Regions from separate parts of the Buttiauxella sp. 3AFRM03 genome, predicted to be linked through region 1. Evidence: predicted binding sites of a transcription regulator. Region 1 holds the regulator's gene; the other holds the start of a gene.
What was found. Region 1 encodes PurR, which represses purine synthesis genes. Its sites were predicted from a motif close to CANGCAAACGTTTGCNTG; they were not measured.
Positions count from the first base shown of each region.

Region 2: the regulator PurR is predicted to act here: its motif matches at 1,932-1,949, upstream of purM (phosphoribosylformylglycinamidine cyclo-ligase).

Region 1 is NZ_CP033076.1:602,159-610,091, reverse strand. It holds gene D8682_RS04110 (glycoside hydrolase family 1 protein) at 1-419, opposite strand, end outside; gene D8682_RS04105 (PTS sugar transporter subunit IIC) at 468-1,787, opposite strand; gene cfa (cyclopropane fatty acyl phospholipid synthase) at 1,973-3,121, opposite strand; gene punC (purine nucleoside transporter PunC) at 3,420-4,613, opposite strand; gene punR (DNA-binding transcriptional activator PunR) at 4,729-5,640, shown strand; gene purR (HTH-type transcriptional repressor PurR) at 5,679-6,704, opposite strand; gene D8682_RS27410 (YnhF family membrane protein) at 6,997-7,089, shown strand; gene sodB (superoxide dismutase [Fe]) at 7,143-7,724, opposite strand; gene D8682_RS04065 (C40 family peptidase) at 7,856-7,933, opposite strand, start outside.
Region 2 is NZ_CP033076.1:4,345,917-4,353,849, forward strand. It holds gene D8682_RS21675 (SemiSWEET family sugar transporter) at 1-158, shown strand, start outside; gene purN (phosphoribosylglycinamide formyltransferase) at 199-840, opposite strand; gene purM (phosphoribosylformylglycinamidine cyclo-ligase) at 840-1,877, opposite strand; gene upp (uracil phosphoribosyltransferase) at 2,113-2,739, shown strand; gene uraA (uracil permease) at 2,943-4,229, shown strand; gene D8682_RS21700 (DnaA inactivator Hda) at 4,329-5,030, shown strand; gene arsC (arsenate reductase (glutaredoxin)) at 5,164-5,520, opposite strand; gene bepA (beta-barrel assembly-enhancing protease) at 5,532-6,995, opposite strand; gene D8682_RS21715 (AI-2E family transporter) at 7,207-7,933, shown strand, end outside.

The DNA.
Region 1 (7,933 bases):
ACAACGTCACGATTCTCCCAGCCGCCTTGCTGCTGCATCACCATTGGCATATCAAAGTGGAACAGGTTGATGAACGGCTTAATGCCTTGCGCCAGTAATTCATCAATAACTTGATTGTAGAAGGTCACCGCTTCCTGATTGACCGTACCGCGGCCTTCCGGAATTAGACGAGCCCAGGAAATCGAGGTACGGAAAGTGTTGTGATTAAGCGCTTTGAGCAGCGCAATATCTTCTTTCCAGTTCTTGTAGAAGGTGGAAGTCTCTGCCGGGCCTACGCCGTTATGGAAACGGGTCGGTTGCTCTTTAAACCACCGATCCCAGATGGTGGCCGTTTTGCCAAATCCGAGTGTTTCGCCTTCCGTTTGTGGTGCTGAACTGGCGCTGCCCCACCAAAAATTATCAGGAAATTGGTATTTCATTTTTGTTCCTCATTTGACGAGCCTGCCATACCGGCAGGCTATAAAAAATTAACTTACAGTAATCGGGTTCTCGTTTTCCTGTGCACTGCGCTCTTCGTCCTGTTTTAGCAGGGTGCGCTCGTAAGCCTTCAGGAAGGGGTAATACATCACAGCCGACATGACCATACAAATCAGGCACATGATTACGGGACTTACCGCCCAATTTGCGGCCCACGACGCGCCAATGGGTGCCGGGGTTGTCCACGGTGTTAACGACACAACTTGTGCCACCCAACCTAATTTAGTCGCGATGTACGCCAGGGTTGCGTTAATCATCGGCACCAAAGTAAATGGCAGGAAGAACAGCGGGTTCATGATGATTGGCGTACCGAACAAAATGGGTTCGTTGATGTTAAAGAAGCTTGGCACCACGCCCATTTTACCGATAGTACGCAGGTGAATGGCGCGGCTACGCAGCAGCAAGAACGCCAGCGGCAATGTTGAACCGACGCCGCCAATCAGCAGGTAGTGATCCCAGAAACCTTGCAGGTAGATATGTGGCAGCACGTTACCGGCGGCGAGTGCGGTCTGGTTCGCCGAAAGGTTGGCCATCCAGAATGGGTTCATAATCCCGGTGACAATCAGTGCACCGTGGATACCGGCAAACCACAGGATCTGGCAGATAAACACCGAAATCAGAATCGCAGGCAATGAGTCAGAGGCCGAAACCAGCGGTGCCAGCAGGTGCATGATCGCTTCCGGAATAATCATTCCGGTGGTCGATTCAATAAATAAGTTCAGCGGATGGAGCGTGGCGACAATCACCACCACCGGAATCAGGATCTCAAACGAGCGCGCAACACCGGTTGGGACTTCTTTCGGCAAGCGGATAGTGATGTTGTGGCGTTTGAGGAACGCATACATTTCGCTGGCATAAATGGCCGTCAGCAGTGCGGTAAAGATGCCCTGGCCAGAGAAATATTGTGTTGAAATCTGCCCGTCTTTATACGGTGCTGCGACCAGTAAAAAAGCCATAAATGCCAGTAAGCCGGTCATAATCGGGTCGAGCTTATAGTGCTTTCCGAGGCTTGCACCAATACCGACCGAAATAAAGAATGTCATGACACCCATGCTGAGGTTAAACGGCAACATCAGCTGTTCGCGGTAGGTGAGAGAAAAACTCAACCACGAGCGGGCAAAGCCCCAACTACTGTCAGGTGAGAACGGCGGGAAAATAAATACTAACAAGAAAGAACCGATGATCATAAACGGTAGGGCAGAGATAAAGCCGTCGCGGATGGCGATGACATGGCGCTGAGAGCCCATCGCTCCGGCCATGGGAGTGACTTTTTGCTCAATCACATTGACCATTTTTTGGTAGATGCTCATGGCGGTATCCTTGTTATTGTCGGGGTAAGTGGATTGATTGTGAAACAACAGGGAAACCGGTTTCCATTGAATAAAGAGATAAGTGTTAGCGAGATCAAACTCGTGAGGAAAGGAGAGCTGGAAACGTGAAGAAGTTCACGATTTGTTAAGAAAATGCTAAACCCCGGACTAGCCGGGGTATTAAATCAGTGCGGGACGCGTAAGCCGTGTTCGATGCCGCGGCTAAAGACGATTTGCCACAGTTGAATATCGCGGGCGCGGAAGGCTCCGGCACACGCATTAAGGTAATAACTAAACATCCGTTTGAATCGTTCTGAATAGTTACTGGCAAATTCCGGCCAGGTATTCTGGAAACGCTCGTGCCATGCCATTAACGTTTTATCGTAGTCGGCACCAAAGTTATGCCAGTCTTCCATCACGAAATGGCCTTCATTGGCATCGGCAATCTGGCGCACGGACGGCAGGCAACCGTTCGGGAAAATGTATTTGTCTATCCACGGGTCAACGCAGTTATCGGTTTTATTCGAACCAATAGTGTGCAGCAGGAAAATACCCTCTGGTTTCAGGTTGCGGTCAACCACATTGAAATAGGTGGCATAGTTTTTCGGCCCGACGTGTTCAAACATGCCAACTGAAACAATGCGGTCAAACTGCATTTCTAAATCGCGATAATCTTGCAGCAAGATAGTCACGTCCAGCCCGAGACAACGTTCCTGAGCCATTTTCTGCTGCTCGGCAGAAATGGTCACGCCATGAACCACGACCCCATAATGCCGTGCGGCATATTCCGCAAGCCCACCCCAGCCGCAGCCGATATCCAGCAGCGTCATACCTGGCTCAAGATGCAACTTATCGCAGATCATTTTCAGTTTGGCATTCTGCGCATCGCTAAGGGTAGTGGCTGATTTCCAGTAGCCGCAGGAATATTGCATATGTTCATCGAGCATCCGGCTAAATAAGTCGTTGCCAAGATCATAATGTTCTTTACCGACAATCCAGGCGCGTTTTTTGGATTGCAGATTTAATATTCGGGCTGCAGCAATGCGCAGGGTGTCTTTTAAATGGCGGGGGAGTTGATTCTCAAGTCCGGCACGGATGGTGTTATTGAAAAATATATCCAGCCGTTCGCAGTCCCACCAGCCGTCCATATAGCTTTCACCCAGCCCGAGGGTGCCTTCTTGCAGCACGCGCTTAAAAAAATCGGGATGCTTAACCTGGATATCGAAAGGGCGCGGGCCGTTAATTTCCACGCCAGCCTGCGTGAGCATTTCGCTCACGATTCGATACCACGGGTTATTTCTTATGCTGACTTCTTCTATACACGATGAACTCATAGCTTCTCCATCACCATTGTGAGAGGAACCTTAAAACAGCGTAGACGCTATTTTGGGCATGTGAGAAATGTCACGGAAAATACCGCGAGCCTGATATCCGACGTAGAACAGAGAAAGGGGGGCGAGAGCCCACAAAAAAAGCTTCTAAAACAACAAACGGGAGCACAAAGGCTCCCGTCAAAACGTCATTATTATTGTGCTGACGGTCAAGCCGTAAATAAGTATAGGCTCGCCCAGGCGGTGATTCAATGAAATATTGTTAGCAAGCTAACTACATTACTGTCACGCAAACGATACATTAATGTGCATCGGATTCAGCAGGTTGCCAGACTTTGACATGACTACGGCGTTGCAGCAAGTAGCCCAACATGGCTAAGACGATGGTCACCAGCATGACGCTGGTGGTGGTCAACAACGGGGTTGCGACCAACCATGACACCATCAAACTTGCCAGGAAGCACAAACCTAATTGCAGCGTATTTTGCAATGCAGCTGCTTTACCGGTGGCCTGCGGGAATGGCAACAAGGCTGAAGCAACGACGATCGGGTAAATCGCACCATTAGCAATCGCCATCACGCAGAATGGAATCAATAGCAGCGTGAGGCTGGCATGGCCGCTGACCGCCACACCCCAGGTACCGAAAATGCTCAGGGTGTAGAGTGCAAGTAACCATGGCAACATTTGCTTGCCTTGCCATTTTTGCAGCGCGCTACGGCAGCCGTAGCCGCCAATCAAGAAGGCGATGGTTTGCGGCACATAACTCAGTCCAATAACCGCCGGGCTGTAACCCATATCGTTAAGAATGAATGGCGAACCGGTCAGCCAGGCAAAGAAGCTGGCGGAGCAGGCGGCATAAATCAATACGTTCCCGCTGTACACGCGTGAGCGCAGCAAAGAGGTAAAGCTGACTTTATTATCTTCGGTTTGCGGATGGTGCTGAGTGCGGGGTTTCAGACGTAAAGTCGGGATCATCAGCACCAGCGTGATGGCAAACAGGGTAGCGAAAATCGCCTGCCAGTCAAAGTGAGTCAAAATCCAGCTACCGAGCAGCGGTGCCAACGCCGGAGACAAGCCAACCAGTGGCATAATGGTGGCGAAAATACGGTTAGCGCGATTCGCCGGATAGTAATCGGTCACCAAAGCTTGCCAACTGACGGCCGCAGAACAGACGCCAACCGCCTGAACAAAACGCAGTACCAGTAGCGCGGTGGCGCTTTCAACCCACAGCATGCCGATACAACCGATGGCGAACAGGCTTAAACCCGCCAGTAATACCGGTTTACGACCGAAGTGGTCTGACAATGGACCCCACATCAACTGGGCAAACGCAAAGCCGGCAAGGAACAGACTCAGGCTGGCACTGACGGCAGAGGCGTCGGTCTGTAAATCTTGCTGAATGGCAGCGAAAGCAGGCAGATACATGTCTGTGGCGAGGAACCCCAGCACACTTAATCCGGCCAGCCAGATAAGAAATCCTTTTGATGGTTGCATAATTTTCTCTTGTTTTATCTTGCAGGTTAATCGCCGCGAGAGTGTACGGAGTGCAATTACGCTTGTGAAACGCTAATATTTGTAGGTTGCGTTCAAAAAATTTGTGAGCAAAGAAATGTGGTCAGAATACTCGCTGGAAGTCATCGATGCGGTAGCGCGCAATGGCAGCTTCAGCGGTGCAGCACAAGAGTTGCACCGCGTTCCGTCTGCCATTAGTTATACGGTGCGGCAACTCGAAGATTGGTTAGCCGTTCCGCTATTCGAACGTCGTCATCGGGATGTTGAATTAACCCCTGCTGGCGTCTTTTTTCTCAAAGAAGGCCGCTCTGTTATCAAAAAAATGATGACGACACGGCAACAGTGCCAACAGATCGCCAATGGATGGCGTGGTCACCTGGCGATTGCAGTTGATAACATTGTAAAACCGGAGCGAACGCGGCAACTGGTGCTGGATTTCTATCGCCATTTTCCTGATATCGAATTACGTATCTTTCAGGAAGTGTTCAACGGCGTGTGGGATGCGCTGGCGGATGGACGCGTAGAAGTGGCGATTGGCGCGACTCAGGCGATTCCGGTTGGGGGGCGTTATGCCTTCCGTGATATGGGAACGTTGAGCTGGCGTTGCGTGGTGGCTTCCTCGCACCCACTGGCACAGTGCGATGGGACGTTAAGCGATGATGACCTGCGTGCCTGGCCATCGCTAGTTCTGGAAGATACTTCGCGTTCATTACCAAAACGAATTACCTGGCTGTTAGATAACCAGCGCCGCGTGGTAGTGCCTGATTGGGCGTCCGGTTCGGATTGCTTGAGCGCGGGGTTGTGTATCGGCATGGTGCCGTTACATATTGCCAAACCGTGGGTTGCTTCAGGGAAATGGCGCGAATTAACGCTGGATAATCCATTCCCTGACGCGGCATGTTGCCTGACATGGCAGCAAAACGATGCATCGCCAGCGTTGGCCTGGCTGTTGGATTACTTAGGCGATAGTGACACGATGAATCAGGAGTGGCTACAGGAGCCGCTGTAAGTCTGCTGGATGTCGCTTGCGCGACATCCGACACACACTTAGCGGCGATAATCGCGAAACGGGCCATCAGCCACAGAGCGGCGTTCAATCAGACGCGGGTGAACCTCAATCGACTGCGACTCTTCGCGTTTGTTGACGATTCTATCCAGCAGCATATTAAACGCCGTTTCCCCTAGCGAATCTTTCGGCTGGTGGATGGTGGTCAATGCCGGTGAGAAGTAACGCGCGTTGCGTACGTTGTCGTAACCGATAACGGAAATATCCTGCGGTACGCGCAGCCCCATTTCATCAGCAGCGCAAATAGCACCCATCGCCATAATGTCGCCGCCACAGAATACCGCTGTTGGGCGATGAGACTGGCCGATGATCTGCTGCATGGCGCGGTAACCTGATTCAGGTTCAAAGTCTCCCTGAACAATCCAGTTTTCCGGAATGGAAATTCCCGCTTCTTCCAGTGCTTTCATAAAGCCTGCATGGCGGCCGCCACCGGTGTTACGTTCCATTTGCCCGGGAATGGCGCCAATTTCGCGGTGGCCGCGTTCAATCAAATAACGTCCAGCAAGATAACCGCCGTGGAAAGCGTTATCGACCACGGAGTCGGTGAAATCGGCACGAGCCTCGCCCCAGTCCATCACCACCATAGGGATGTGACGGTACTCTTCAAGCATGGTGAGCAATGATTCAGGATATTCAGAGCACATCACTAACAGGCCATCGACACGCTTTTGTGCCATCATCGATAAGTAAGCGCGCTGCTTTTCAAAGTTGTTGTGCGCGTTGCCCAAAATCAGGGTGTAGCCTTTTTCAAAGCAGCTATTTTCCACCGCTTCGATTATCTCGGCGAAATAGGGTGCTTCACTGGAAGTGGCAAGCAGACCAATCGTTTTGGTGTGATTAACTTTCAGGCTTCGTGCTACGGCGCTTGGCGAGTAGTGCAATTCTTTAATTGCTGCCCACACCGCATTGCGCGTTTCTTCCGCCACAAAACGGGTTTTGTTAATCACATGTGATACGGTTGTAGTGGAAACGTTTGCGCGCTTCGCCACGTCCTTGATTGTCGCCATTAAAATTCACTCCGGGCTATATCGTAAACCCTTGATTGCTATTATGTTAAACGTTTGCGTACGCTGACTCCACAGGCAACATGATGGTTGCAGGTATGCCGGGATTGCGACATAAAACGGGAGGAGGGCATTGAATTGACGATACGCAACAAATTAGCGAGGGATTTTGGCCTATCCAGGCGAAAAGTGGAAGAGGGAAAATTGATATCAGATTAAAACCTGGAGGATTTTTATCTCTGGTTGTGGGAAAATCACCCTGACACATCGATTGTATGGATATAAAAGGAGTTTAATGATGAGCACCGATTTGAAATTTTCAATCACGACGACGGTAATTGTTTTGGCTTTGATTGTTTTCGGCGCACTAACTGCCGTACTGCACTGATTTTTACGCTTTGATCAAGATGGGCCGCAAATCGCGGCCCATTTACTTTTGCATTAAGCTGCTAAATTCTTCGCAACAAACGCCCAGTTCACCAGCGCCCAGAAATGCTCAAGGTAGCCAGCACGAGCATTGCGGTAGTCGATGTAGTACGCATGTTCCCACACATCCACAGTCAACAGCGGTTTAGCTGCAGTCGTCAGTGGGGTGCCAGCGTTAGAGGTAGAAACAATCGCTAATGCGCCATCTTCCTGTTTAACCAGCCATGTCCAGCCAGCACCGAAGTTCTTGATAGCAGCATCAGTAAATTGCTGCTTGAACTCAGCGAAGCTACCAAAAGATTTATTGATGGCTTCCAGCAGTTCGCCAGTTGGCTCGCCGCCAGCATTTGGTGCCAGGCAGTTCCAGTAGAAAGTGTGGTTCCAGACCTGAGCGGCGTTGTTAAATACGCCACCTTCGGAAGTACGAACGATCTCTTCGAGGGTTTTACCCTCAAACGCGCTGCCTTTAACCAGATTATTCAGGTTAGTGACATAGGTTTGATGGTGTTTACCGTAATGGTATTCCAGGGTTTCGGCGGAGATATGCGGTGCTAAAGCATCTTTTGCATACGGTAGTGCAGGTAGTTCGAACGACATTGCTAACTCCTTATTATTGTTTACATCTAGACAACACTTTTAGTGCGGGTTTAGGGTAACAAATTGAAAGGGTAAGCAAAAGAGGAACACGCCTGCCCAATGAAGGGCAGGCGCAGATTTTCGACGAATTTTTAACGAATGGTTTTGGAGGTCATGACACGTTTAGCGCCAACATAGTGGCGTTGCCAGTAATCTTCGCTCAAGGAAGT
Region 2 (7,933 bases), 1.6 Mb from region 1:
CTCTGAGTATGTATCTGGTGTTTGTTTTTGGGGTGTTATGTTGGTTGCTTTATGGGCTAACAAGCGGTGATATGCCGCTGATGATCGCCAACGGTATCACCCTGTTGTTAGCGGCGACCGTGTTAACAATGAAGGTGATGAACGAACGAGCGAAATAAGCGGGATACTGCCTTCTCTGTTGAGGAGAAGGCAGTTGATTTACTCGTCTGCAGCGTGGCCTTGCGGTGGTAATTCTTTGCCATCAAGCCAGGCGCTGTTTTCACGCATCTCCAGCCGCCCCTCAATAAACCAGGAAACGACTAACGGATAAATTGCGTGTTCTTGATTCTGCACGCGAGCGGTGATGTCTTCTTCGTCATCACCTTCAAAAACAGGCACTTCGGCTTGCAGAATAACCGGGCCACCATCCAGTTCTTCGGTGACAAAATGCACCGATGTCCCATGGACTTCATCACCGTTTTCCAGCACCTGACGATGGGTATGCAGGCCGGGATATTTCGGCAACAGAGAAGGGTGGATGTTAATCAAGCGCCCGGCATAATGCCCGACAAACTCTGGGCTCAAAATACGCATGTAACCTGCCAAAACCACCAGATCCGGGGCGTAAGCGTCGATCTCAAGCATTAACTCACGATCGAACGCTGCGCGATCGACGAACTGGCTGGCGGTTAACGCGTGAGCAGGAATTTCTGCTTCACGCGCACGTTCAAGCCCAAAAGCTTCGGTTTTATTACTGAATACAGCCGCTACAGTGCCATTAATCTTTTTAAGCTTGCAGGCATCAATGATTGCCTGAAGATTGCTTCCGTTGCCGGAAACCAGCACCACAATGCGTTTCATCACTCAATAACCACGCGCTCAGAGGAATCGGAAGCTTTGATACTACCGATTTTCCAGGCGTTTTCACCTTTTGCATTCAAAAACTCAACCGCTTTGTCCGCTTCAGCAGCAGGCAGCGCAATCAGCATACCCACGCCACAGTTAAAGGTGCGGTACATTTCATGACGGCTGATATTTCCGGCTTGTTGTAACCAGCCGAATACCGCAGGCCACTGCCATGAAGATTCAGTGATAATCGCCTGAGTGTTGTCTGGCAGAACGCGTGGGATATTTTCCCAGAAACCGCCACCGGTCAGGTGAGCAATCGCGTGAACGTCAACCTGTTCAATCAATTCCAGAATCGACTTCACGTAAATGCGCGTCGGTTCCAGCAGGTGATCTGCCAGCGGTTTGCCTTCTAATTCGGTAGTCAGTGGGTCAGTACCGCTCACTTCCAGCACTTTACGCACCAGAGAATAACCGTTGGAATGCGGGCCACTGGAAGCCAGCGCAATCAGCACATCGCCATCGGTCACTTTGGAGCCGTCGATGATTTCAGATTTCTCGACCACGCCGACACAGAAACCAGCCACGTCGTAATCTTCACCGTGGTACATGCCCGGCATTTCAGCAGTTTCACCGCCGACTAATGCGCAGCCAGATTGCAGACAACCTTCGGCAATACCAGTAATGACGCTTGCAGCCGTTTCGACTTCAAGTTTGCCCGTTGCGTAATAATCGAGGAAGAACAGCGGTTCAGCACCCTGAACGACCAGGTCGTTCACACACATGGCCACCAGGTCGATGCCGATTGTGTCGTGACGTTTTAAATCCATAGCCAGACGCAGTTTAGTACCCACACCGTCGGTGCCGGAAACCAGCACAGGTTCACGATACTTCTGCGGTAACGCACACAGCGCACCGAAACCGCCCAGGCCACCCATCACTTCCGGGCGGCGGGTCTTTTTCACTACACCTTTGATTTTATCGACCAGAGCGTTACCAGCATCAATATCAACACCGGCATCTTTATAGCTAAGAGAAGTTTTGTCGGTCACTGCTAAGTCCCCGCGGATGGGTTAGGAATAAAAAACGCCGCAATTCTAACAGTGCAGGCAAACGTTTGCGAGCCCCTTATTCAGCAGGATGTAATTATTGTTGATATATACTCATTCCAGTCTCGTTGATCTTGATCAACCCCAATCAGTGCCAATTCCTGTGGCACCACCATCAAAAAGCGGTATAATCCGGCGATTTTTTTTGTGGTGGCCAACTATCTCGGGGAGAAAGAGTATGAAGATCGTGGAAGTCAAACACCCACTCGTCAAACACAAGCTGGGCCTGATGCGTGAGAACGACATTAGCACCAAACGCTTTCGTGAACTCGCCTCAGAAGTTGGCAGCTTGCTAACTTACGAAGCCACGGCGGATTTGGAAACTGAAAAAGTCACTATCGAAGGCTGGAATAGCCCGGTAGAAATTGACCAGATCAAAGGCAAAAAGATTACCGTTGTGCCAATTCTGCGTGCCGGTTTGGGCATGATGGAAGGCGTGCTGGAAAACGTTCCAAGCGCACGTATCAGCGTAGTGGGTATCTATCGTAATGAAGAAACCCTGGAGCCGGTGCCTTACTTCCAGAAACTGGTTTCTAACATTGAAGAACGTATGGCGCTGGTGGTTGACCCAATGCTGGCAACCGGCGGTTCTATGATTGCCACTATCGACCTGCTGAAGAATGCCGGTTGTACCAGCATTAAGGTGCTGGTTCTGGTGGCAGCACCAGAAGGTATCGCGGCACTGGAAAAAGCGCACCCGGACGTAGAGCTGTTTACTGCTTCTATCGATCAGGGTCTGAACGAGCACGGATACATTATTCCGGGGCTTGGCGATGCCGGCGATAAGATTTTTGGTACCAAATAATGCTCTTCATCTTTCGAATTGCTGATGCGTTGGCTGCCTTTGCTCACCTTGGTCACGTAGCAAATCTACGCTCCCAGGGATTTGCGCAGTTGCCGCCTTCCTGCAATCCGAAATCTATTGAGCATTAAAAAATTGAGCCGACTTTGAGAGTCGGCTTTTTTTTGACTAAAACACAACAACACCATCATTCAGAGGACAACATTATGACGCGCCGCGCCATTGGGGTACACGAAAGACCACCCCTGCTGCAAACGATACCGTTAAGCTTACAGCACCTGTTCGCTATGTTTGGAGCTACCGTTCTGGTGCCATTCCTGTTCCACATCAACCCGGCTACGGTTTTGCTGTTTAATGGGATCGGGACGCTGCTGTACCTCTTTATCTGTAAAGGCAAAATCCCGGCGTATCTCGGTTCAAGTTTTGCGTTTATTTCGCCAGTGCTGCTGCTGTTGCCATTGGGTTATGAAGTGGCGCTGGGCGGCTTTATTATGTGCGGTGTGTTGTTCTGTATCGTGGCGCTGATTGTGAAAAAAGCCGGTACCGGCTGGCTGGATGTGATGTTCCCTCCGGCGGCAATGGGCGCAATTGTGGCGGTTATCGGCCTGGAACTGGCACGTGTTGCCGCAGAAATGTCAGGCCTATTGCCAGCTGCGGGTACCGAACCGAATACCACCAGCATCCTGATCTCGCTGGTAACGCTGGGTGTGACGGTATTTAGCTCAGTCTTGTTCCGTGGTTTTCTGGCAATTATCCCAATTCTGATCGGCGTGCTGACTGGCTACGCGCTGTCATTTGCCGTCGGGATTGTGGATACCGCGGCGATTGCTCAGGCTCCGTGGTTTGCATTGCCAACCTTCTACACGCCGCGCTTTGAGTGGTTTGCCATCTTCACCATTTTGCCAGCAGCGCTGGTGGTTATCGCCGAGCACGTCGGGCACCTGGTGGTGACGGCGAATATCGTCAAAAAGGATCTGATCCGCGACCCAGGTCTGCATCGTTCGATGTTTGCTAACGGTCTTTCCACCGTGATTTCCGGTTTCTTCGGCTCTACGCCGAACACCACTTATGGTGAAAACATTGGCGTTATGGCGATCACCCGCGTGTACAGCACCTGGGTTATCGGCGGTGCGGCGATTATCGCGATTCTGTTGTCGTGTGTCGGTAAACTGGCGGCGGCGATCCAAATCATCCCGGTTCCGGTAATCGGCGGTGTTTCTCTGTTGCTGTATGGGGTGATCGGCGCTTCAGGTATCCGCGTGCTGATTGATTCGAAAGTGGATTACAACAAAACGCAGAACCTGATCCTGACCGCTATCATTCTGATCGTTGGCGTCAGCGGTGCGACCCTACATATTGGTGCGGCTGAGCTGAAAGGGATGGCGCTGGCGACTATCGTCGGTATTGGTCTGAGCCTGATCTTCAAATTGATCAGTATCCTGCGTCCGGAAGAAGTGGTGCTTGATGCAGAAGAAACCAACGTAAAACCGTAGTTTTGATGCAAGCCGGGCGACGTGTGCGCCCGGTTCTCCTGATCGCCAATTCTGTGATAGACTCTCTGCGTTTTTCTGCCTGTTATGGTTGAGGTAATTCTGAATACGCCGGCACAGCTATCACTGCCACTCTATTTGCCTGATGACGAAACTTTTGCAAGTTTCTGGCCGGGTGATAACCCTTCTTTACTCGCCGCACTCCAGTCCGTGCTCCGTCAGGATCACAGCGGATATATCTATTTCTGGTCGCGAGAAGGAGGAGGACGTAGCCACTTGCTTCATGCAGCCTGTGCGGAACTCTCGCAACGTGGCGAAGCCGTTGGCTATGTGCCTCTCGATAAACGCACCTGGTTTGTTCCGGAAGTGCTTGATGGCATGGAACAGCTTTCGTTGGTGTGTATCGACAATATTGAGTGTGTTGCGGGCGACGAACTGTGGGAAATGGCGATTTTTAATCTCTATAACCGCATTCTGGAATCTGGCAAAACGCGGCTGTTAATTACCGGCGATCGCCCACCGCGCCAGCTCAACCTGCAATTGCCCGATCTCGCATCACGCCTTGATTGGGGCCAAATCTATAAGCTGCAACCGCTTTCCGATGATGACAAACTCCAGGCGCTGCAATTGCGATCCCGACTTCGTGGTTTTGAATTGCCCGAGGACGTGGGGCGTTTCCTGCTAAAACGTCTGGACAGGGAAATGCGTACGCTGTTTATGACGCTTGATCAGCTTGATCTGGCTTCGATTACAGCGCAACGTAAATTGACTATCCCGTTTGTGAAAGAGATTTTGGGGCTGTAAAACCACCCTCATCCCGGCCTTCTCCCTGAGGGAGAAGGAGAAAACCAAGTCCCTCTCCTGAGTGCGAAGGAGAAAACAGGGAAATTCCCTCTCCTGGGGGAGAGGGTTAGGGTGAGGGCGTTAAATCACTAAATTACAAAATCTCCAGCACCGACTCCGGCGGGCGGCCAATTCTTGCTTCGCCATTCGCCAGCACAATCGGGCGTTCAATCAATTTTGGATTCTTGACCATCGCCTGAATCAATTGATCCTCGCTTAATGTCGGCTCAGCCAGATTCAACTCCTTGTATAAATCCTCTTTCTGACGCATCAGGTCACGTGCGCTGCCAAAACCCAGTTTGCTCAGCAATGATTCTATCGTTGCGGCATCGGGCGGGGTTTCCAGATACAACACCACTTCAGGTTCTATGCCATTCGCTTTCAGCAGGCTTAATGTTTCACGGCTCTTGGAGCAGCGTGGATTGTGATAAATAGAAACAGTTGTGGACATCGTAACTCCTGTTACATCTTCGAATACTGAAGGAAACGTTTTTGCAATTCGCGGAACTGATCGATTCTCGCGTCATAACGCGCTTGTTGCAAACTACCCAACTTAACTTGAGCGCTGGCACCACTGAGCAGCGTAATAGCCTGATCGAGTTTCCCGACCAGCGCCATAACTTCGGCACGAGCGGCGAGTTCTTGATCGCGATTACCCAACGCAGCCTGGGTTTGCGCTAACAAGTCCCAGCCGTTGCTGTCGTCCGGATGAGCAAAGGTATAGCGATTAAGGATTTCTGCTGCCTGGTTAGGCTGGCCCGCCTGCATGTAGGCGTTGGCAAGGTTTAGCTGCAACACCGGGTTTTGTTTCAGGCCTGGGGCGTTCTTCAGGCGATTAATCGCATCTGCGGTTTTCTTCTGCCCAAGGTCGATATCGGTCGATAAATCGAGATACCACTCATTAGCCGGCTGCGCTGAGAGTAGCGGTTGCAATAGCTTGCGCGCCTCATCCCATTTTTCTGCCCCCATTGCCTGAAGCGCACGGCCATAAGTGGCGGCATGCTGTTCACGGATATTGCCCTTCGACCAGCTATCCAACAAATCATTGGTTAACTGGTTACGACCTGAGTTGTACATCCCAAGCGTACGGGCTTTTGCCATGTAAAAATCTTCAGAAGATTGCACCACCACTGGCCGCATTTGGTTGGCGCGGTTACGGGCATCTGATAAACGGCTTTCTGGTAATGGGTGAGTAAGAAGAATTTCCGGCGGACGCGAGGAATAACGTGACTGGTCGAGGAGTTTCTCCAGGAATGTCGGCATCGCTTGCGGATCAAAGCCCGCGTGCTGCAACACCTGAATCCCGATGCGGTCAGCTTCCTGTTCGTTCTGTTGTGTAAAGCTGATCATGCCCTGCTGCGTTCCCGCAAGCGTACCGCTAAGTGCCGCCATACCCGCTTGTGGGCTAGCCATCGCCAGTAAAATGGACCCTAACGCACCCACCCAAGTCAGAGGGGCGTTCTTTTTCTGATCTTCCATGGCACGCGCCAGGTGGCGCTGCGTAACGTGTGAAATTTCGTGCGCCATAACCGAGGCGAGTTGGCTTTCATTATCGGCATAACGGAACAGGGCTGAGTGCAGCACCACATTTCCGCCGAAGAAAGCAAAGGCGTTAATTTCGTCGTTGTTAATCAGGAAGAAGTGGAACGGGGTCTTAACCGAATTGGCATTACTCACCAGGCGCATGCCGAGTTTATTAATGTACTGTACGAGTAAAGGATCATTGATTAATGGGGCGCTGCCTCGCAGTTGGCGAACATAATAGTCGCCCATCTGCAATTCCTGGCCGATTGACAGGGTGCTTGAGGCTGAAGTTCCCATATCTGGCAGTTGATCGGTCACATCAGCAAACGCTGGTGTGACCGGACCCGCAAGCAAAGCTGCCATCAGTGTTGCAACCAGCGATTTTTTCAACTGCTTGAACATACGTCCTGTCCTGTTTAATCAAAGTTAATCTTCGACAAGTGTTACCTGATTTTGTTCGCACACTACGATGAACTCTAACTCACCGCATGACTAAGACATATCTTATCTGCGTCAATTTTAAACTGCTATTGAACAGCGATAAAAAGCGAAGTCTTTATTGTGACATTTAGATACAATCGATCCTCGCACAATGCTGTCAGGGAAGGGATGTATGCTCGAAATGTTGTTGCAGTGGTATAGACGGCGGTTTAGCGACCCCGAGGCTATCGCACTGCTGGTCATTCTGGTTGCAGGATTTGTTATTCTTTTCTTCTTCCATGGGCTGTTAGCGCCGTTATTGATGGCGATTGTGTTGGCTTATTTGCTGGAGTGGCCCACTGCGCGTCTTCAGCATGTCGGGTGTTCCCGTACCTGGGCGACGACAATTGTTCTGGTGTTGTTTGTTGGTATTTTGTTGTTGTTAGTCTTAGTGGTGGCTCCCGTCGCCTGGCAACAGGGTATCTACCTGATTCGTGACATGCCGAGGATGCTGAATAAACTCTCTGATTATGCCGCAACGCTGCCGAAGCGTTATCCGGCGCTGATGGACGCGGGCATCATTGATGCGATGGCGGAAAATATGCGCGGGCGCATGATAGGCATGGGCGATCAGGTGGTGAAGTATTCGCTTGCCTCTTTAGTTGGCCTGCTAACGCTAGCTATTTATCTGGTACTCGTCCCGCTAATGGTGTTCTTCCTGGTCAAAGATAAAGAGCAGATGCTGAATGCTGTGCGCCGCGTGTTACCCCGAAATCGTGGGCTTGCGGGGCAGGTGTGGCTGGAGATGAACCAACAAATTACCAACTATATCCGCGGTAAAGTGCTGGAAATGCTGGTTGTGGGTGTGGTGACGTACATTGGCTTTGTGGTTTTTGGCCTGAATTACTCGTTGCTGCTGG